One region of the Erwinia sp. INIA01 genome, then DNA from elsewhere that is predicted to be linked to it. Evidence: predicted binding sites of a transcription regulator. Region 1 holds the regulator's gene; the other holds the start of a gene.
The links. The regulator PurR, encoded in region 1, represses purine synthesis genes. The targets are predictions, from matches to a motif close to CANGCAAACGTTTGCNTG.
Positions count from the first base shown of each region.

Region 1 (3,338 bases):
AAGCCGTTGCCAGAACCGGCAGTTTTACCGCCGCAGCGGCTGAGCTTCACCGCGTGCCTTCTGCGGTGAGCTATACCGTACGCCAGCTGGAGCAGTGGCTGGCCGTCAGCCTGTTTGAGCGCCGCCATCGCGATGTGGTACTGACAGAAGCGGGACGGGTGTTCAGCGAAGAAGGGCGTTTTGTTATCAAAAAAATGCTTGCCACACGACGCCGCTGTCAGCAGGTGGCTAACGGCTGGCGCGGTCAGATTAATATCGCCGTTGACCGCATCGTCAGGCCGCAGCGTACCCGTCAGCTTATCGTCGATTTCTACCGTCACTTCCCCGATATGGAACTGCATATCTTCCCCGAAGTGTTTAACGGCGTATGGGATGCGCTGGCGGATGGCCGCGTTGATGCGGCTATCGGGGCTACGCAGGCGGTGCCGGTGGGCGGGCGCTTCGCCTTTCGCGATATGGGCAGCCTTAACTGGCGCTGTGTCGTGCAGGCGGATCATCCCTTATTGCAACAGACGGGACCGCTTAGCGACGATCTGCTGCGGGAATGGCCATCTCTGACGCTGGAGGACACCTCGCGCGCGTTGCCGAAGCGTAACACCTGGACGCTGGATAATCAGCGGCGGCTGGTGGTCCCGGACTGGGACAGCGCGTTAGACTGCCTGCGCGCCGGACTGTGCGTCGGCATGATCCCGGGGCACTTTGCCCAGGGTTGGATTGCTGAAGGGGGAATTGCGGAACTGACGCTGGCAAACCCGTTCCCGATCAGCCCATGCTGCTTGAGTTGGTCGGAACAGAGTGCATCACCGGCGCTGCGCTGGCTGCTGGATTATGTTGGCGACAGCGATACGCTGAATGCTGAATGGCTGAGTGAACCGTCCGCCTGAGCGAACGGTAAACGAGCAAGGGATTAGCGGCGATAGTCGCGGAACGGACCATCGGCCACGGAGCGGCGTTCAATCAGTGACGGATGAACTTCAATGGTCTGCGGTTCTTCACGCTTGCTGGTGATGCGATCGAGCAGCATATCGAACGCGGTTTCTCCCAGCCGCTCTTTCGGCTGGTGCACCGTGGTCAGCGCCGGTGTGAAATAGCGTGCGTTGCGCACGTTATCATAGCCGATCACTGAAATATCCTGTGGAACGCGCAGGCCCATCTCGTCCGCGGCGCAAATTGCACCCATCGCCATGACGTCGCCGCCGCAGAAGATGGCGGTCGGGCGCTGTTTCTGCCCCAGAATCTGCTGCATGGCCCGATAGCCGGATTCAGGTTCAAAGTCGCCCTGAACCAGCCACTCTTCACGCAGTGTAATCCCGGCTTCGTTCAGCGCCTTGAGGAACCCCGCATGGCGACCGCCGCCGGTGTTACGCTCCAGCTGTCCCGGGATGGCACCGATATCACGATGCCCACGCTCAATCAGATAACGCCCGGCCAGATAGCCGCCTTCAAAGGCGTTATCCAGCACGGTATCGGTGAAATCTCCGCGCGATTCACCCCAGTCCATGACCACCATCGGGATATTGCGGTGGTCTTCCAGCATCGAGATTAATGAATCCGGGTACTCAGAGCACATCACCAGCAGCCCGTCGACGCGCTTCTGCGCCATCATCGACAGATAAGCCTGCTGTTTGTTCAGGTCGTTATGTGCATTCCCAAGGATCAGGGTATAGCCTTTGGCAAAGCAGCGGTTTTCCACGGCTTCAATAATTTCGGCAAAATAGGGCGCTTCGCTGGAGGTGGCGAGCAGGCCGATGGTTTTGGTGTGGTTGACCTTCAGACTGCGTGCCACGGCGCTGGGGGAATAGTGCAATTCCTTAATTGCTGCCCACACCGCTTCACGGGTCTCTTCGGCTACAAAGCGCGTTTTATTAATTACGTGGGAAACCGTGGTTGTAGACACCCCGGCTCGCTTTGCCACATCCTTAATTGTTGCCATTAAACTTATGCTCCTGGTGTTATCGTAACTATTTGATAACAGGTTGGTTAAACGTTTGCCTGGGTGCAGCCTTTTCCCACCAGACCAAAGTGGTTTGGATGCTGTCGCAACGGGTCGGAAAGGGGAAAAAATCGTCCGTAGAGTGACTGCAGAGCTGGCAAAAACCGTTATCCGCTACTGTTGCGCAACGGAAAAGAGGAATTCTAACAAGGCTGCGCAGAGAAAACGAGATTTTTACGGGGAACTGTGGGAAAATCTTTGTGCATACATTTTGCAGGGTTATTAAGGAGAGACGATGAGTACCGATCTGAAATTCTCACTGCTGACCACGGTGGGTGCGCTACTGATGATTATTGCATTTAGCTTTACGGCTATTCTGCACTAAAAAAATCGGGAGGAGCATGGCTCCTCCCGATTAGCAATTCAGCAATCGCTTACCGCGTTGCGCAATCAGCGAATTGTTTTTGGCGTCATCATTCGACGGGCACCAATATAGTGCTCCTGCCAGTAATCATCGCCCAGCGCGCTTACCTGAATGTCTTTGCCGGTTCTCGGTGACTGAATGAATTTTCCACCACCAAGATATACGCCAACGTGATCGGCGGTACCGCGTCCGTTGATGCGGAAGAACACCAGGTCGCCTTTCTCCAGTTTATCGCGTTTGATCGGCGCAGCATCGCGCAGGTGATACATCTCATTTGCCGTACGCGGGATCTTAAACTTCACCAGGTCCTTATAGGCATACCACACCAGTCCGCTACAGTCGAAACCGGTTGACGGTGATGCGCCTCCCCACTGGTAGGGTTTACCCAACTGGCCCATCAGTTTGTTCATCGCCGTTTCACGCGCTTTCTGATAGCGCGCGCGGTGCGCTTTGCTCAACTTCAGCGGTGATTCAGGGGATTCAGCCTCATCGCGCTCGATAGCACGCAGCGGGCCTTTCTTGCCTTTTTTGGTCTGTAAAGAGGCGAGACGCTCGCGGCCGTAGCGTTTTTTCTCCATCTTACCGATGTGGGTGGTTTTTACTTCGCGTGAGGCCGTCGCTTCCTGGCTCTTTTTCAGCTTTGCCTTCTGGGTAGCAGAAACTTTGGTTTTCTTAAGCGCAGGCTCTTTGGTTTTTTTAATGAGGGGTTCTTTGACTTTTTTCGTGGCAGCCGCTTTAACCGGCCGACGCTTGCGGCGTTCATCCTCACGCGCAGAGTTGTGGTCAACTTTATGCTGATTTGCGTTAACGGGAGCATGAGGCGATGCATGCGCCATATTAAAGAACAGCTGGGCAAAGGCCAGCATGCTAAGCGTGATGATTAAACGCAACGTTCCCATTAACAGTTAAACTCAGTGTAATGACTGCATGGCAATCGAAAAAGAATTCTGCAATTTGCAGGGGTTAGGGCAATTCTAATCT
Region 1 covers NZ_JAPDNC010000020.1:36,005-39,342, forward strand. Annotated here, with positions in the region: gene punR (DNA-binding transcriptional activator PunR) at 1-884, shown strand, start outside; gene purR (HTH-type transcriptional repressor PurR) at 908-1,933, opposite strand; gene cydH (cytochrome bd-I oxidase subunit CydH) at 2,229-2,318, shown strand; gene OMR58_RS24315 (C40 family peptidase) at 2,384-3,247, opposite strand.

Region 2 (3,338 bases), on a different contig from region 1:
CACTCAACGGCATCGTTTAACGGAGTCAGCCTCGCGATGAGCCTCAATCTTTCCGACCGTCAGGATATCCGTACCCACGTCCGCCATCTTCGCCGTGCGCTTAGCGATGAGCAGCAGCAGCTGGCCGCGGTGCAGGCTGCGGAACACGCGCTGAGCTTCGCTCCGCTCGAGCGAGCTAAAAATATTGCGCTGTTCCTTTCGGTTGACGGTGAACTGAATACCCGGCCGCTGATTGCCAAGCTGTGGCAGAGAAAGCAGCGGGTTTATCTGCCTGTGCTGCATCCCTTCTCTCCCGGAAACCTGCTGTTCATCCGCTATGACGAAAACACCGAACTGAAAAAAAACCGCCTGCGCATTCCGGAGCCGCCGCTGGATATTCGTCATCTGCAGCCGCTGAGCGAGCTGGACGTGCTCCTGGTGCCGCTGGTGGCGTTTGATGCGCAGGGCCAGCGCCTGGGTATGGGCGGTGGGTTTTATGACCGTACTCTGCAAAACTGGCAGCAGCATGGCTTTTTACCGGTGGGGCTGGCCCACGACTGCCAGCAGGTGGAAAAAATCCCGACGGCCGCGTGGGATATCCCGCTGCCCGCACTGATTACGCCGTCAAAAATCTGGCAGTGGTGAGATAAAAAAAGGCGACCCGAAAGTCGCCTTTTATGTCGTTTACTGCGTCAATCCGTGCCGCGAACCTTCGGCCCGCCAGCGAGATTAGTACAGCAGACGCGCGCGGATAGTACCCGGAATCGCCTTCATCAGCTGCAGCGCTTTATCCGCCACTTCCTGCGATGCATCAACGTCAATCACCACATAACCCATCTGCGGTGTAGTTTGCAGATACTGGGCTGAGATGTTGATTCCCTGATCGGCAAAGATCAGGTTGATCGCCGTCAACACGCCAGGACGGTTTTCGTGGATATGCAGCAGACGGCTAACGCTGGCACCGTGCATTGGCAGCGACACTTCCGGGAAGTTAACCGCGGACAGCGTTGAACCGTTGTCAGAGTATTTCGCCAGCTTACCGGCCACTTCGATACCGATGTTTTCCTGCGCTTCCTGAGTCGAACCACCAATGTGTGGGGTCAGAATCACGTTGTCGAACTCGCACAGCGGTGAGTTAAACGGATCGCTGTTGGTCGCAGGCTCTTCCGGGAAGACGTCGATTGCCGCGCCCGCCAGATGCTTATCGGCCAGCACTTTGCACAGCGCAGGGATATCCACCACGGTACCGCGCGAGGCGTTGATCAGCAGAGAACCCGGCTTCATCAGCGCCAGCTCTTCCGCACCCATCATGTTCTGCGTAGACTGAGTTTCAGGAACGTGCAGGCTCACCACATCGCTCATGTTCAGCAGATCTGAAAGATGCTGAACCTGCGTTGCATTGCCCAGCGGCAGCTTGCTTTCGATGTCGTAGAAGAACACGTGCATGCCCAGACTCTCGGCCAGCACGCCCAGCTGCATACCAATGTGGCCATAGCCGATGATGCCCAGCTTTTTACCGCGCGCTTCAAACGAACCTACCGCCAGTTTATGCCACACGCCACGGTGCGCTTTGGCGTTGGCCGCCGGCACGCCGCGCAGCATCAGCAGCAGCTCGCCGATAACCAGTTCAGCTACGGATCGGGTATTGGAGAAAGGTGCATTAAACACCGGGATACCGCGAGATGCAGCGGCATTCAGGTCAACCTGGTTGGTCCCGATACAGAAGCAGCCTACGGCAACCAGCTTTTCAGCGGCGGCGAAGATCTCTTCGGTAAGATGAGTACGGGAACGCAACCCGATAAAGTGTGCATCGCGAATGGACTCTTTCAGAGCCTCGCTATCCAGTGCACCTTTGTGAAATTCAATGTTGGTGTAACCCGCAGCGCGCAGATTATCGACCGCACTCTGATGTACGCCTTCCACCAGCAAGAACTTAATCTTGTCTTTCTCCAGTGATACTTTTGCCATTTCCCGACCTTTATTTAGCAGACTTCAGATGTGGCTGAATCCCTTTTACCGTTCATTTTGCCACCGCGGCATCGCGAAGCGAGATGAAAAGTGACGGGGATATAAGATTGCCTTCTGTCAAAATAACAAAATTTACGCTGGCAGCAATACAAACGATTGCCTGCCCTACAGCACGGCGGTGCCTTCTGCCAGAACAAACCGATAGAAAATCATGATGCGTTGCATAGCTTCAGGAGGATCGCGCGGCTGAGTCATCTACTGTGACATAAGTCACTAAATTTTGACCGTAAAAGAAAAGATGTTTTTTAGATCAAAATAACAGGCACCGCGCGGGTGCCTGACAGATCATTTGGTAATAGTCTTCACGCCATTTGCAGTGCCGATGAGCGCCACGTCCGCACCGCGAGCAGCAAACAGACCGACGGTCACCACACCCGGCAGCGCGTTAATAGCGACTTCCAGCGCAATCGGGTCAAGGATCTTGAGGTTGTAGACATCCAGAATGATATTACCGTTGTCGGTGACCACATCCTGACGGTATTCCGGCAGGCCGCCCAGCTTCACCAGCTCACGGGCAACGTAGGACCGCGCCATCGGGATCACTTCGACCGGCAGCGGGAATTTACCCAGCACGTCAACCTGCTTGGTGGCATCGGCAATACAGATAAAGCGTTCAGCCACTGCCGCAACGATTTTTTCGCGGGTCAGCGCGGCGCCGCCGCCTTTGATCATCTGCATCTGGCCGTTAATCTCGTCGGCGCCATCAACATACACCGCCAGCGAGTCAACTTCGTTAAGATTGAAAACGTGAATGCCTAAGCCTTTCAGCTTCGCGGTAGAAGCTTCAGAGCTGGAAACCGCGCCCTCAATCTGGTGTTTAATCGATCCCAGTGCATCAATAAAATGCGCGGCGGTAGAGCCGGTCCCTACGCCAACAATGGTGCCGGGAGTCACGTAGTCGAGCGCTGCCCAGCCAACGGCTTTTTTCAGTTCATCCTGCGTCATGATATGTTTAAACCTGTGAGTCACTGTGTGCGCGTAGTATAAAGCAATGACTGCAAAAATAATCGCCCATGAGAGTGACAGATGAGCAGGAATGGAAGCTGGCCCACAAAGTGGTTGATTCACAAAGTGACGTTTGCCCGCGCAAAAGATAAAAACTGTGGCATAGTGCTTAGACCACACCTGAGAAGAGTATAACGATTAATGAAACGTCCCGATTATCGAACGCTTCAGGCGCTGGATGCAGTGATTCGTGAACGCGGCTTTGAACGCGCCGCACAAAAGCTCTGTATTACCCAGTCAGCTGTTTCGCAGCGCATCAAGCAGCTGGAAAATATGTTTGGCCAGCCGCTGCTGGTGCGTACTGTTCCGCCTCGCCCAACCGAACA
Region 2 covers NZ_JAPDNC010000002.1:642,842-646,179, reverse strand. Annotated here, with positions in the region: gene OMR58_RS04815 (5-formyltetrahydrofolate cyclo-ligase) at 37-624, shown strand; gene serA (phosphoglycerate dehydrogenase) at 709-1,947, opposite strand; gene rpiA (ribose-5-phosphate isomerase RpiA) at 2,293-2,952, opposite strand; gene OMR58_RS04800 (LysR family transcriptional regulator ArgP) at 3,154-3,338, shown strand, end outside.
Region 2: the regulator PurR is predicted to act here: its motif matches at 2,093-2,110, upstream of serA (phosphoglycerate dehydrogenase).